DNA from 2 places in the Sulfuriferula thiophila genome. Region 1 is predicted to be linked to the other one. Evidence: riboswitches for the same ligand, from Rfam matches in the RefSeq annotation. Region 1 holds a riboswitch; the other holds the start of a gene.
The links. A riboswitch is a leader RNA that binds a small molecule or an ion and turns the genes downstream of it on or off. The one in region 1 is predicted to bind cyclic di-GMP.
Positions count from the first base shown of each region.

Region 1 (8,066 bases):
TTACTGGAACGGCTCACTCTGCTGAGGGCAAGCTGGTACTGATAGTCGGCCTTACTTTCCTTCTGGAAGGATGCCGCCATCCTGGGTGATGTTGCAGAGCTATGCGGCATCCAGACTGAACGAGATTGACGAATTTATGCAGCAGCGTTTGATGATGGTGCATTTGCTATTTAATCGGGAGCCTGGTTTCATCAGAGGCTAGGAAGTGAGGGTTTGTTAACCATGGATATGCACTAAGGCGCATATCCATTTTTATATAACTATCAGAGTAGCGAGCGAATGATTAAAACTCTTCCCAGTCCGCATCATTTGAGACCTTGGTTGCCAGTTTCCTGTGTGAATTTGGCAATGGGGTATTGGCAACTTTAAAAACGGGTTTTGCAGGCCCTTGGTTTGAAAAAGTTTTCATGGGACTATGTGCATGCTGTGGATGCCGGCGCACCTCATCGATTTGAAACTTGTTGACCAACTTTTCCAGATGCCCGGCTTGATCCTGCATTGATTTAGCGGCAGCGGCAGCTTCTTCCACCAAGGCGGCATTTTGCTGGGTAGATTCGTCCATCTGGGTAATGGCGCGATTGATCTCATCAATACCTTGACTTTGCTCACGGCTAGCTGCGCTGATCTCGGTCATGATGTCGGTCACTCTCTGCACGCTGGAAACAACCTCTGTCATGGTGGTGCCGGCTTGACCGGCTTGTTTGTTGCCGATCTCAATTTTTTCAACAGAATCATCAATTAATAATTTAATTTCTTTGGCCGCTGCGGCGCTACGCTGGGCAAGGCTGCGTACCTCTGTCGCGACGACAGCAAAGCCACGGCCTTGTTCGCCTGCTCGCGCTGCCTCGACAGCAGCGTTCAATGCCAGAATATTGGTCTGGAAGGCAATGCCCTCGATGACACCGATAATGTCGACAATTTTACGGGCAGATGCGTTGATAGTGCCCATGGTAGTAACGACTTGTGAAACAACATCACCACCCTTTACCGCGACTTCCGAAGCAGACACGGCTAATTGATTGGCCTGGCGTGCATTGTCGGCATTCTGCCGGACTGTAGAAGTAAGCTCTTCCATTGCAGAGGCGGTTTCTTCCAGCGAGCCGGCTTGTGCTTCGGTGCGATTGGACAAATCCAGATTCCCTGTTGCGATTTGGCCTGAAGCTGAGGATATGGTCTCAGTGCCGACACGGACTTCACCCACGATGTGCGATAAATTAGTGTTCATCTCTTGCAGCGCAGTTAACAAGGTGCCTATTTCATCGTGCTGCGTTACCCTAACGCTAGCCCGCAGATCACCATCTGCAACACGTCGTGCGAGTTCAACCGCCTGATTGAGGGGGATGGTAATGCTACGAATAATCATCAAGCCCATAGTAATCGCGAATACACTGGCGAGCACAATGATAGTAATCATGATGTAAGTCATTCGCGTGCTGCTTGACTCCACCATTGCGTTATCCAGAACGACGCGCTGTGCAAGAAACTCAGCCAATAGCCGCGAGTCTTCCTGCCCTTTGGTATAAACCGAGGTGACATCTTTCTCCATCATGGTTGCAGCTTGTTCCCATTGATTGGCATTAATGGCCGCAGATACCTGATTGATGCTGTCGATTGCAAAATGGTGGGTATCTGTTTCCCAGGTATCCATCAGTTTCTTTTCTTCGGCATCCCGAGGCTGATAGCGCTTTAGGATTTCCTGCAGCTTCTTTTGGGCGATGGCTATTTTTTCCAGATGTCTGGAAATAGGGTGGTCATGGAGTTTTGCTGTGGCCAGATTGGGGTCGTGTTGCAAGGCCAGCAACAATTGACTGCGCTGTTCTTCCATGCGGTATTTGAGCCTTACCACATCAGCTTCAGCGGCTTTATCTTTAATGCTAAGGTTTTTGATCTGTCTGACATTGTCAGCCGATGTGTAAATCCCCATGCCGCCAATGATAATAAGCAATAAGGTCAGCAATGAAAAGGTAATGATCAAACGTGATTTAATACTAATGCTGGTAAACATGAAGCGTTATCCTTATTTAGGGGTATGAGGTTATCAGGCAGCGATCTTGTCCAATATTCCAATTTCATTACTGGACATCAATTTATCAATATCCACCAAAATCAGCATGCGCTGATCTACCGTTCCTAACCCTATGAGATAGCCGGTATCCAGAACGCTGGTCAGGGCAGGGGCGGGTTTGATTTGTTCCGGATTGAGCGTGATAACGTCTGACACGCTATCAACCACCATGCCAACAACGCGGCCGCTAATATTTAAAATAATTACAACGGTTAAATTGTCGTAATTGGCTGCACCCAAATTGAATTTAATGCGCATATCCACGATGGGCACAATCAGGCCACGCAGATTGATGACACCTTTAATAAACTCAGGTGCATTTGCAATGCGTGTCGGGCTCTCATAGCCGCGAATTTCTTGCACTTTCAGAATGTCGATACCATATTCTTCGGCACCCAATGTAAACGCAAGGAACTCATATCCAGTTGAGTCTGCTGTATCCGTATTTATTTGCATAATTATCCCTTTAACCCGTGATGTTTTTGCCAGTGCATATGGAATTGATTCCGCAGCGGTGGTGTTGTGTTTCAATGGGTAACCCCGCAAGCCGCGAAAGTCCCGTTTCATGTAAACCGAATTTAATTGTTTAGCATTGCATCCCTTAAAATTTGCTGACTGAATACAGCAAGCTTGTATCTCAGTTGAGAAACAAGAATTTTGTTAAGCCGTCGGGATAGAGAACAACAGGGAGAGAGGTGAAGTGCAAGCGGGATATCCAATGGATATCAATCCGGCTGTCTCGCTATCCTGGGGGTTCACCCGTTAGACCGAAAACTTTGCGTCCCTAGCTTTCGCGCAGGTTTGCCTTTATCAGAATATTAAAATATCACAGTATACTTACATTATTCTTACACAGTTGCAGCGTGGGCATAAAATAAATGGAATTTACTGCGAGTTGAAATCTGAAAGTGAATAGCGTTTAAAATTATGAGATGAAAAGCGTTAAATGAAAACGGCCACTATTTCTAGTGGCCGTTCATAGTTCTGGCTCCCCGACCTGGACTCGAACCAGGGACCTGCGGATTAACAGTCCGTCGCTCTACCGACTGAGCTATCAGGGAATTGTGTTGCGAGCTGTGTTTCGCAACGAGGTGAGATTATGCCAAGAATCGGCCTTGCGGTCAAGATTGAATAGGTAAAAAATGTTAATCTGTTTGTGTGGGGATATGTGGTGGAGGCGAGTGTGAATAATAAGTGTGCGGGATCAACACGTTGGCTTGTTACTGAAAAAGTGGTTGATGATGCCCTGCGTTTGGTTATGTCGGCTGCAGAGCAGTCATTGCGTGATCGAGGTGCATTTCATCTGGTGTTGGCAGGTGGTAATACGCCGCGCGTGCTGTATGAGCAGATCGCGTTGCAGCAATCGGATTGGTCTGGCTGGCATATCTGGTTTGGCGATGAGCGTTGTTTGCCGTTGGATGATGGGGAGCGTAATAGTCAGATGGCGAACACGGTATGGTTGCACGACAGTCTGATTCCGACTGGTCAGATTCATGTGATGCATGCGGAACTGGGAGCGGTTGCGGCAGTTGCGGATTATGAAATGCAGTTACGCGATGTCGGAGAATTTGACCTGGTGTTGCTGGGCTTGGGTGAAGATGGTCATACGGCAAGTCTGTTCCCGGGGCAGATTGATGTGCATGCTGTCGCTGATGTGGTTGCGGTGAGCAACGCGCCTAAGCCACCTGCAGACAGGGTGAGTTTAAGTGTGCGCAGGTTGAACAATGCGCGGCGTGTGCTGTTTCTGGTAACCGGTGCAGGAAAACACAATGCAGTTGCTGCCTGGCGGCGTGGGGAGGCGATTCCTGCGGCGGCGATATGCCCGACGGCAGGTGTGGATGTTTTAGTGGAGCCAGTATGTCTGGAGGGGCGCTATGAATAAGAAATGGTTAGGCTTGAGCCTTATGATGTGGGGTGTGGCCGTACAGGCGGCGATGCCGGAGGAGAAAATGACTACTCAGGCCGATCAGCGTGAGTTGGCGCTGACGATATACAACGATGATCTGGCGCTGGTTAAGGATCAGCGCAAGGTGACGCTGGCGGCTGATTTGAATCGCCTGGCCTGGCGCGATGTATCAGCAAGAATCCGGCCTGAAACTGCGCTGTTGCGTAATCTGAATGAGGCGAGTGGTATGCGCCTGCTGGAGCAGAATTTCGATTTTGATGTGCTGACGCCACAGAAGTTATTAGAGAAAAATGTGGGTAATGTCGTTACGGTGATTAAAACCAATCCTGCAACGGGTGCTGAGGTGCGTGAGACTGCCACGGTGCTGGCGGCAAATGCCGGGGTGGTATTGAAATTTGCTGATCGGATTGAAACCGGAGTGCCGGGGAGGCTGGCGTTTGCCAGTGTGCCGGATAACCTGCGTGACCGGCCTACGCTCGTGATGGCGTTTGCCAATGCCAGGGCGGGTGTATCCAGTCTGGAGCTGTCCTATCTGACCGGGGGCTTGTCGTGGCGTGCCGATTATGTCGCTGAGCTATCGGCTAACGAAGACAGGATGGATGTTAACGCCTGGGTGACCTTAACCAATCAGAGTGGAGTTAGTTATCCCAATGCAAAATTGCAGTTTGTAGCTGGAGATGTCAATCGGGTAAGCGACAGTTTACGTCCGGAAATGGCCATGCGCGGTGCGGTGTTGATGGCAAAAGCGGCTGAAGCGCCTATGGCACAGGAAAACTTGTTTGAATATCATTTGTATAGCCTGGGGCGCACTACGACGCTGGGCGATCAGCAAACCAAGCAGGTGGCATTGTTATCTGCACCGCAGGTTCCTGTTAAAAAATCGTTGGAATTACGTGGTGCCGGATATTATTACCAGGGAAGTTACGGTGATCTGGGGAAAAAATTAAAAGCAGGGGTATATATTGAATTTGAGAACAAAGGCGCAGGATTGGGCGTGCCATTGCCAAAAGGGGTGATGCGTTTATACAAGAAAGACAGTGCAGGCAACGCCCAGTTTGTCGGTGAAGATACGCTGGATCATACTGCCAGGAATGATACCGTACGGCTGAAGTTGGGCGATGCTTTTGATGTGTATGCGGAAAAGAAGCAAACGGATTTCCAGAAGGTGAGCGGCGGACGCAATAATTATATTTATGAATCCGCTTACCAAATCACGCTGAAGAATGCCAAATCTGAAGCAGTAACGGTGAAGGTTTACGAGCCTATCCCGGGGGATTGGCAGATAGTCAGTGAGTCGGTGGCTCACAGTAAGGCATCAGCAGATACGGCATTGTGGCTGGTGCGTATCCCGGCTGAAAGTAGTATCGTGTTGAGTTACCGGGTGCGGGTCAAGTTATGACATGCTGGTGGCAGCTGTCATGTTCGGGATAGTGGCTGGTTGGCGCTCAGCGCGTTGCACCCACCAGTTGCGCAGGGCGATCAGTAAGCCCAGGCCGAAAAATGCGCCTGGTGGCAGGATAGCGATCAGGAATCCGTTGTAATCGGGAATGACATGGATGACCCATGCTTTTGCGCTGGCGCCAAAAGCCAGATCGATACCGGATAATAATGTGCCTTTGCCAACCAGTTCGCGTAATGCACCCAGCAGGGTAAGCACTAGCGTGACACCCAAACCCATCATGAAGCCATCCAGCATGGCCGGCAGTACCGGATTTTTGGCGGCAAATGCTTCGGTGCGAGCCAGTACGATGCAATTGGTTACAATCAGTGGCACAAAAATGCCTAGAACCAGATACAGGGGGTGGATGAACGCATTCATTGCCATGTCGATGACAGTGACTAATGCGGCAATGATCAGAATGAATACCGGGATACGGATTTCATGCGACACCCAATCGCGAATAGCCGATACAGCGCCATTACTGAACGCCATGACCAAGGTGGTGGCGATACCCAAACCGACGGCATTAACGATGTTGTTGCTGATCGCTAACAGCGGGCACAGTCCAAGCAGTTGCACCACGCCCGGGTTCTGTTTCCACAGGCCATTGATAATAATCTCGCGGTATTGGTTCATGGTTTGCCTCCTGCATGGGCAGCGAAAAGTTCATTGCGATGTAAGTCTACGTATTTTAACGCATGATGAACGGCTTTGATGACAGCGCGCGGGGTAATTGTCGCACCTGCCATGTAGTCAAACTGGCCACCGTCCTTTTTGACTTTCCAGCCTGTTTCATCGGGTTGTGTCAGTGACTTCCCGTCAAATAAATGAATCCACTCACTTTTGGCCAGTTCAATGTAGTCGCCCAAACCGGGGGTTTCTTTATGCGAAACCACACGAACTCCGGATAATGTTCCATCGGCGGTTACACCGATCAGCATATTAATCTTTCCGCTGTAGCCATCGGGTGCGGTGGCTTCCAGCACTACGGCCACAGGCTGACCATTCTGGCGTGCCTGCCATGCCAGTCCTGGGCTTTCTGTGCCAAGCAATGGATCAGCCGGCAGTGTGATCTGGTTGCCGAGCAAGTCGTTATTGAAACTATGTAGCGGCAGCGTATCCGCTACTAATTTACGTCGTGCATCATCTTCATTATGCTGGATGGCCTGATGCGTAATGTCATAGGTATAGGCAAGTATGCCGGTAAATACGATGGTAAATGCCAATAATATGCCAGCAGCTTTTGCTGCTGTGCGTGCTAGCGTTTTCATTTCTTGTTCCCTTTATGCCCATACACAGGTGGCTGGGTATATGCGTCAATCAGGGGGACGGTGATGTTCATGAGCAGGACGGCAAATGCTACGCCATCTGGATAGCCACCCAGCGCCCGGATCAGGTAGGTTAGTGCGCCTATGCCAGCGCCAAAGATGAGTTTGCCTTTGGGGGTAGTTGCGCCGGAGACTGGGTCAGTCGCGATAAAGAAGGCGCCTAGCATGGCTCCGCCGGTCGCCAGGTGAAACCATGGCGATGCATACTGCCCGGGGTTATACAAATAAAATAATCCGGAAATCAGGGTGAGTGCACCGAGGAAAGCGACCGGTATGTGCCAGGTGATGATACGGGTCAGCCATAAATACACACCGCCGGCGAGGAACAGCAGGGCGATAATTTCGCTGCCTTGTCCGCCAATACTGCCGAATATCGGCATTTGGCTAATTTCTGTGACAGTGCGATGCAATTGCAATTGAGTGCGTATGGTATCTAAAGGTGTGGCGGTGCTGATCGCATCAAGTTTCCAGCCATCAGGCAATACACCGCTAACTATGTAATTGAATGCATCCAGTAAGCCTAAATGCTCACCGGCAAGCGAATACGGGGCTGCCCAGTGCGTCATTTGCACCGGGAAAGAGATGATGAGCACCGCATAACCAACCATGGCCGGATTGAACAGGTTATTGCCTAGCCCGCCATACAGATGTTTGGCGACGACTATGGCGAAGAAAGTGCCCACTACAATCAGCCACCACGGGGCGATAGAGGGAATCGACAAAGCAAGCAGCCAGGCTGTCACCAGTGCGCTGCCATCCATGAGGAAAGGTTTGGCTGGCAGTCCGCGCAGTTTAACTGCAATGGTTTCCAACCCTAACGCAGTCACGCTCGCAATGGTCAGGCTGATGAGTATGGCCGGGCCAAAATACCAGACATAGGCAGCGATAGCGGGTACCAGTGCCAGCATCACTTTGAGCATAATGATGGAAACGCTGGTTTTTTCGCTGATGTAAGGGGAAGAGAGCATAGTATTCGTTTATTCAGTAGGTGCGGCGGTTACATCGCTTTCGGCTTTGGCAGCTTTGGCACGTTCAATGGCAGCTTGAATTGCTGCTTTCTTGGCTGCAGCGGCAGGGTCATCCGTTGCGGATTCAGCAGCCGGTTTGGATGCGGCTTTTTGTGCCAGTTTATCGGCACGTTCCTGCTTCTCACGTTCGATACGCGCTATCCGAGTTTCATGGCGTTCACGCGCATGATCAGCCGCTTCCTGATCTTTTTGCTTGGCGGATATTTCACTCTTGGCGTAGCGGTAATATTGCACCAGTGGGATGTGGCTAGGGCACACATAACTGCAGCAGCCGCATTCAATGCAATCAAATAACCGG
Region 1 is NZ_BHGL01000046.1:274,817-282,882, reverse strand. It holds gene EJE49_RS13095 (chemotaxis protein CheA) at 1-89, shown strand, start outside; gene EJE49_RS14300 (methyl-accepting chemotaxis protein) at 284-2,005, opposite strand; gene EJE49_RS13085 (chemotaxis protein CheW) at 2,039-2,521, opposite strand; cyclic di-GMP riboswitch class I at 2,795-2,881, opposite strand; tRNA gene EJE49_RS13080 (tRNA-Asn) at 3,051-3,126, opposite strand; gene pgl (6-phosphogluconolactonase) at 3,249-3,947, shown strand; gene EJE49_RS13070 (DUF4139 domain-containing protein) at 3,940-5,370, shown strand; gene EJE49_RS13065 (electron transport complex subunit E) at 5,365-6,048, opposite strand; gene rsxG (electron transport complex subunit RsxG) at 6,045-6,683, opposite strand; gene rsxD (electron transport complex subunit RsxD) at 6,680-7,708, opposite strand; gene rsxC (electron transport complex subunit RsxC) at 7,718-8,066, opposite strand, start outside.

Region 2 (8,066 bases), on a different contig from region 1:
TAACGCCGAATTACCTATTGCGGTACTGATAACCAGCGCTATCGAAAATGGGCGCTGCACCCTGGTAATTGACAGTGCAGCCTACGCAGGGAACAAGCTGTTCAAAGTCACGATAGGACAGCAGCACAGCATCGTAAAACTAGGCCGCGTGCTGGAAAAAGGAGATGCATGGCTGCACGTGCAAGCTGCCATCACACACGAAACGCGCTAAGCAAGCACTGATTGCTAACGTCCTTGTAATTTACCAATCAAACGTTCAACAGCACGCTCAGTTAGCGAACTGGTTTTTATCATGCGCGCCTCACCGTCACGCAGACGCGCAGCCAGTCTTGGCAAAGTGATGGTAATCGCATCCAGCCCCTGATTATTTGTAAACAGATATATCCCGCGCAAGGAACTAACCCAGGACAGGCGCGCAGTACGCTTACTGCCATCCTTGTTCACAAATTCCAGCCACATGCCTTTCTTCAAGTCACGCGCCTGCTCGGTGTATTCATCTTCTTCAACCGCGTCGACCGGATCAGCCGGAAAATCAAAATGCTCGGAAACCGCATCGACTGACTCAATCACAGGCAGCGGAGGCATTTCCACGTTAGACTGCTCCGCCATCGCAACACGCATGCCCTCATCTGCTTCCGGTGCGATATTCCTGGCCTGCAGCCCGGCCTTAACCGCGACAGCATGGCAAGCAACCAATCCGGCAAATATCGCATCATGCCGTGAAGACTCTACCTGTATCAGGTTCATACCATCGCGCAACTGCTTCAACAATTCCGGCAGCATGGCGACCAAAGCCAGCCTGTCCTCAGTATTAAGCTTGGGTGTCACGCTCCACAATAAATCCTGCATGGTTTTCAGACTGGCTTGCCAAGCCGGACTTTGCCCACCTTCGTGAGTATAGACATGCTGCAGCACTTGCTGCCATATCGTGCGCACAAACTCGGCAATCGAATCGGGCACCACCTGCGCATCAACTGCACGATTTACTTCATCCTGCACGACAACTTGAGCGACCTGTGCGCGCTCAGATGTCTCGATTATCTGTGCAGATTCATCCACTGCCGTTTGCACATCGCCTTCGTGGCTGTCGATAAAAAACTGCAAATTATTTAATAGTGTTTCAAAAATCTCAGCATCATCAGCATAATCATTCAGCACTGACTGTACGATTTCATCGATCTTGGCATACAACGCTGTATTGTATGCACCGACATCCGTCCATCCCACCGACACACTGGCAATCTCATCCAGTAAACGGCGAGCGGGATGCGACTTCTTGGAAAAGAATTGCCGATCGAGCATAGCCACTTTTAATACTGGAATTTGCAAGCGGCCGATAAGCGCTTTCAACGCAGCCGGGATGTTTTCATCGTCCAATACATAATCAAACAGCATAGCGACTATGTCGATGGTAAAGCTATCCACGTGATTATCGACTTGCACCAGACCTGCATCACGAATATCACGCAACACATTCGTGGTACCGGCCTGAATTAATGCAGGATCAAACGAAGTTGTCGCCACATTAGCAGCGAACTGCCCGCGTTGTAACAGGGTAAGCGCAGCTATCTGCGCAGCACTGATCGACTGCTGACCTGCCTGTAATGTGCCGGACTGCACAGCGCCCTGGCCTGACACCGGTATCGGCGCCCAATACCCAGACCCAGCCCCAGATTGCGGCATTTGCCGACTTAATAACTGTTGCAGCAAGGCGAACACGTCCATATCCGCTGATTCAGCAGATAGCGCATCTGCCGCACCGGTATTAGCCTGGGGCGCAACCGATGCAGAGTTGATTTTAGTTGTGCTGCGCTGGCGTTCACGCGTCCCGGTCATGCCGACTTTGATTGAAGGCAAAACCCCCTTCTCTACCAGATATTGATTTATACCCTGATAGATCCCCGGCAATACCGGGGCAATATGCGCATCAAAATGCTGCAGCAATATCAGCCGCACTTTGGGCTCGACTTCCAAGGCGCTACATGCTGCTAAAAATGACTCGCACAGAATTTTAGGTGCAAATGGATTGATGTCAGTTCTGACTTGAGACTGATGCAACAATGCGGCAACACGCTGCTCAAGTGCCGCCAGCTCCTCTACGGAATTAACCTGCATGCGCGCAGCAGATTTACTGACCACCAGCGTTTCTTCAAATGCCTGCTCGTCGACCAGCGACAAGCTCATATCGAATGCGCTACTTAGCCCGCTGGGCTCCGCAGCAACACCGCCACGCACCAGCGCATCAAAACTGCTAACAAACTGTTTACGCAACGCGGCAGTCAGTGACTCATTACGGTTACGTAACAAGCCTTGTGCAAGATAATAGAGGTTTCTGTTTTCCAGTATGGGAGAACGATCGGCGAGATTCAATAAATCATCTTCAATCTGGTCACGCTTATCGTTCCAGACACGATCAATTTCATTGATCATGCGGTCGCGACACTCATTGAGCAAAATGAGAACTTCCGCGGGGCTCAAGATATTCCGGGTTTTATCAAACTGCGATAGGCTGACAACATTACGTTGGCTATTTTCTATCATGTTGATCTCCTCACCTATTTACATACAGGCGACATTTGCCGAGTTACTTATTCGGCATTATTAACATGGGAATGGGCCCCATTTGGCAATCCCGCTATCATTGTGTCACCACTTTAGACCGGAAATTTTGCGTCGCCACCTTTCGATGGGTTTGCCTTTTTCAAATGCATAGATCCATTCCACAGAGGAACAGTCAACGCGAAATTTTATTCTAGTCCAAAATACTGATTTTGTATGTTTTTTTTCATCTGGAGCGGGTGATGGGGATCGAACCCACGTCTAGAGCTTGGGAAGCTTTCGTTCTACCATTGAACTACACCCGCAGGATGGTCAATTTTACGATGGTTCACACGATTACTCAACAGCTAAGTAGCCCGAGCAGACAAATGCATGCGTGAACATTACTTACTAACCTGAACGAATAGCCATCAATAACTGCCGCATGAAATGGACTGGTTACAACGGCAGTTCAAAATAGAAACATGTCCCCTGTCCCGCTACAGATTCGAAGCCGATCACACCGCCCATGCGCTCGATCAATTCTTTGCTGATCGCCAACCCAAGCCCAGTACCACCTTTTTGCCGGGTATCGGATGAATCTGCCTGCGAAAATTTCTGGAAAACACGCTCTCTGAATTCAGCCGGAACGCCAGCACCATGATCAATGACTTCTACCCGCACGATGTTATCGATACGACGTACCGCGATTTCCACTCGACCTCCTTGCGGAGAGAATTTGGCTGCATTGGACAGGAAATTATTCAACACCTGGATTATCCGGCCACTATCGACTCGTACAGTTACATCTTCTCGGACAATGAGCTGAAATTCGACATTATATTGTTCGCCATAGGCACGTATTGATTCCAGGGCTTGCTCCAGCAGGGGCATTAATGGCTGATCCTGTAGATCCAGTGTCATTTTTCCAGCTACCAGTTTATCCATGTCCAACAGATCGTTGATCAATGAGGACAGGCGCAGGCTGTTTTTGTGGGCCATTGCAATCATCTGTTTGGCCTGGTCTGGCATTTCGCCCAATGCACCGCCGGCAAGTAGACCGAGTGCGCCATTAATGGAGGTGAGCGGCGTACGCAGTTCATGACTGACCGTGGAGACAAATTCTCTTTTCATCTGCTCAACACGTTTGCGCTCAGTGATGTCGCGCACCAGACCGATGAAGAGGGGTTGGGAATTATGAATGCTGCTGGAGACAGCCAGATCCATAGGGAAGGTGCTGCCATCCTTGCGGCGGCCGACAACTTCGCGACCTATACCGATGATACCGGCGATGCCGCTCTTACCGGAGTTTTGCAGATAGGCATCATGCTCGTTGTGATAAGGTTCCGGCATCAGCATCACGACATTCTGGCCGATAACTTCACTGGCCTGATAGCCGAAGATCGTCTCAGCAGCGCGATTGAAAGATTGCACTATGCCGTAGGCATCTATGGTAAAAATACCGTCCACAACGTTATCGAGAATGATGCGTAAATCATTGGTACGCTCATCGACCACTTGCCTGGCTTTACTGGTATGGCCGGTAATCAGCAGCAATAAAGCCCCCAGCATACCCGTGAACAACAGGCCACCCGCCAGTGTTGCCCACGCCTGCCATGCGCGATGTGTAACTAAGTAGTGCGGCAAAGGCAGGAATTCAATACGCCAATTGCGCCCACCGATCGTGATTATTCTCTTTTCCGCCAGATCACTGCCAGCCAAGCCACTGCTCCAGCTGTTTGACTGGTACAGCACCTGCTCGGTAACAGGCGCAGCTTCATCTATCACCCGCAACGCGATATCCTGACTGTGCAGATCCCGGGCAACAGCACCCAGAATATCTCCTACGCGCAACACCGCGGCGACATAACCTCGAATACGGTGGTTGCGTTGTTCTGCACTGCCCAATTCATCGATACGATCATACACAGGTATAAGCAGCAGGAAACCAAATCGGTCGCCAGTCTCCTGCACCAGTTTAACGCGTCCAGTAGCAACAGCTTGTCCGGCATCCCGAGCCTCGAGCAAAGCTTTAAGTATGGCAGGACTGGAAGCCAGGTTAAAGCCTAGTGCATTTTCATTACCGTTGTAAGGCTCGACAAAACCTACTGGAATGTATTCATCGGCTGGTTGAGCGGCAATCAACATCCCACCCGGATTACGTTCGGTAATCCGAAAATCCGCATAACCTTCAGCGCGCACGCCTTGCTCGTAACGAACACGGTCCGTCGCCTTGATGACCGGCAACCACTCCAGAGCCTTAATGCCAGAATCTTCGTTTATCACCTCGGAGACAAATGTTTTGAATTGGGCGCGACTGACATCACCAGAGGCAACGAAATAATGTTCTATGGATTCCGTAATTGCTGAATAAACCCGTAAATCAGCTTGCAAGGTATCAACTGCCTTACGTGTGTAATTACTGAAATCGGCATGCTGCTGTTGCGTTTCCCATTTACTGGCATGCACAAACAGAATAATCACTACCGTCAGTGTCAGCAACAGCGGTAACGCCACCGAAGCCACGCGCTGTTGCCACAGCAATCTGGGGCGTGCCAGCGCAATAAACGCCAGCGGCGTCGCGATGAATACGCCTATCACGTCACCAACCCACCATGTCCACCAGTTAAACAGAAAAGCATCTGCGGTTATCGCCCCGGCGACAAACAGGGTGGTCGTGCCAACCACCGAATTCAGCAGACAACTGACAGGCCCGCCCAGCATAAACAATCTGAAAATGTCGCGCTCGTTGGCAAGATCACATGGAAAGCCCACGAAGCGGCGTATCAGCGCAGCGCCAAGCAGACCTTGCAAAGTCGCACCGATGCCAATACACAGTGCCACCAATCCGGTCGTGCTGAATACACTATCAAACTGGGGGGCCATAGAGAGATTAAGCGCAAAGGAGCCGAGCAACACCCCCAACCAGACGCGATTACCATAGAGCAGCAAAGCTGCCAGTGCGAAACCTGCAGGAGGAAAGATCGCAGTCGCGTATCCGGGGGGAATAGCCAGCAACAAACCTAAGCGACCCGCTGCAAAATACAGGAACGCCAGCAAGGCTATCGCAGCTAGCCGCCGAGCCAGTGGGGCGAATGAGTCTAAGTGACCGTTTTCTGGTGTCATTATTGAGTCCACTGTTTTATCACCAGCAATGTATGCGTTATCACGGCATCAGTCATGTGGCAGATACCCAGTATGGTCTACTCGCTTACTGCAAGTTCATTCTATGTGGAGCCGATTTACCCGTCAACCTTCAGACAGGTTCTTGATTCCGTGTGCAGTACGCGCAACGTTTGGCTCTGATTTCATTATGGTTATGGCAATGTATTGCAGTATCATCAAAATGTTGGACACTTCTGGCCATTCGCCCATTATGGAAAAAACGCCGCAGACTGAACAACCCAATCTACACCTGCACTGGCATGAGATATCGGGAGCAGAAACCATGCATGCCCTCAAGGCTGATGCTCAATCAGGACTAGCCTCTGACGAAGCCTCCGCACGCCTGATACAGCATGGCCCCAATCTGCTGGCAGAAAAACCGAAACGCAGCCTGCAGCGTCTGCTGCTTGAGCAGTTTTCGGACTTCATGATTCTGGTACTCATCGGAGCGGCCATTATTTCTGGCATGGTCGGCGATGTGCAGGACAGTATCGTCATTGTCATCATCGTGCTGACAAATGCAATCATCGGTTTCGTTCAGGAATTTCGCGCAGAACGCGCTATGGCCGCCTTACACGCCATGGCTGCAGCGAATGCCAGCGTGATGCGCAACGGGGAAGCCATGACATTACCCGCGAGCGAGATTGTGCCTGGCGATATCGTCATACTGGAAGCAGGCAATGTTGTGCCTGCCAATCTGCGCCTGCTGGAAGTGGCCCAACTGAAAATTGATGAAGCGGCCTTAACCGGTGAATCACTGGCGGCTGAAAAAAATATCCAGGCTTTGTCTGGTGCATCGTCAGCACTGGGCGACCGGAAAAATATCGCCTATAAAGGCACGGTAGTCACTTATGGCCGGGCACGCGGAGTCGCTGTCGCAACGGGTATGCATACGGAGCTGGGCAGAATTGCCACATCGCTACAGGAAATTGGTGACCTCAAAACCCCACTACAGCAGCGCCTGGCCAGATTCAGCAAACGCTTGGCATTAATTGTACTGGCGATCTGCGCCATTGTATTCGTAGTGGGGGTAATGCGTGGTGAACCCGTCGTGCTGATGTTCCTCACTGCCATGAGCCTGGCTGTGGCGGCAATTCCGGAAGCATTGCCCGCTGTGGTCACGATTGCGCTGGCACTGGGTGCGCACAAGATGGTGAAACAACATGCGCTGATTCGCCGTTTGCCGGCAGTTGAGACCCTGGGTTCGGTCACCTATATTTGTTCTGACAAAACCGGCACGCTCACCCAGAACAAAATGCAGGTAGAAGAAATTTTCGTCGATGGCCAGTTATTGCGGGACTGGCACAACATGATGCTCGGCGATACCCATAAATTACTGTTTACCGCACTGGCGCTCAGCAATGATGCCAGCCATGGGCAAAAAAACAAACCAACCGGCGATCCGACCGAAATTGCCCTATATCAAGCTGCGTTGGCTGCGGGATTTGACAAGGCTGTACTGCAAATCGGCGCACCACGCCTGATGGAACTGCCGTTCGATTCCGAGCGTAAGCGCATGACCACGTTTCATCGCCATCAGCAAGGCAGCATTGCCTATACCAAAGGCGCGCCGGAAAGCCTGCTACCGCGCTGCATAGCCATGCTCACTGCCGCCGGGGAGGTGGCTTTTACCGTTGATGATTTATTGCAGCAGGCCGAACGCATGGCAGCAGATGGCTTACGCGTACTGGCAGTCGCCTATCGCACCTGGCCGGAACTACCCAACGCTGACGAGACAGAATCGATAGAAAGCAATCTGGTATGTCTTGGTTTAATCGGCCTGATGGATCCCCCGCGACATGAGGCCAAGGAAGCTGTTGCCATGTGCAAATCTGCCGGAATAGTTCCGGTCATGATTACCGGCGACCATCCGGCTACCGCACGCGCCATTGCCATGCGCCTGGGCATTATTGCCGATGGCGGTAAAGTTATGACTGGCGCAGAACTGGCGATACTCGCGCAGGCAGAGTTCGAGAAGCTGGTCAGCGAAATTCGCGTGTATGCCCGTGTTGACCCACAACAAAAAATCAGGATTGTGAGTGCCTTGCAGGATAAAGGCGAGTTTGTTGCCATGACCGGCGACGGCGTCAATGATGCGCCCGCGCTCAAACGTGCTGATATCGGCATCGCCATGGGCAAGGGCGGCACCGACGTGGCGCGTGAAGCATCGGCTCTGGTGCTGCTGGATGACAATTTCGCCACCATCGTGCATGCCGTGCGTGAAGGACGGCGCATCTTTGACAATATCCGCAAGTTCATCAAATACGTAATGACCGGTAATGCGGGAGAAGTCTGGACCATTTTTCTGGCCCCATTTCTTGGCCTGCCTATCCCGTTGCTACCCATCCATATCCTGTGGATCA
Region 2 is NZ_BHGL01000003.1:90,745-98,810, forward strand. It holds gene EJE49_RS01545 (cyclic-di-GMP receptor FimW-related protein) at 1-211, shown strand, start outside; gene EJE49_RS01550 (DUF1631 domain-containing protein) at 226-2,541, opposite strand; cyclic di-GMP riboswitch class I at 2,623-2,707, opposite strand; tRNA gene EJE49_RS01555 (tRNA-Gly) at 2,791-2,864, opposite strand; gene EJE49_RS01560 (CHASE domain-containing protein) at 2,998-5,664, opposite strand; gene EJE49_RS01565 (calcium-translocating P-type ATPase, PMCA-type) at 5,885-8,066, shown strand, end outside.
Region 2: another riboswitch for cyclic di-GMP. It lies ahead of EJE49_RS01550 (DUF1631 domain-containing protein); the one in region 1 lies ahead of EJE49_RS13085 (chemotaxis protein CheW).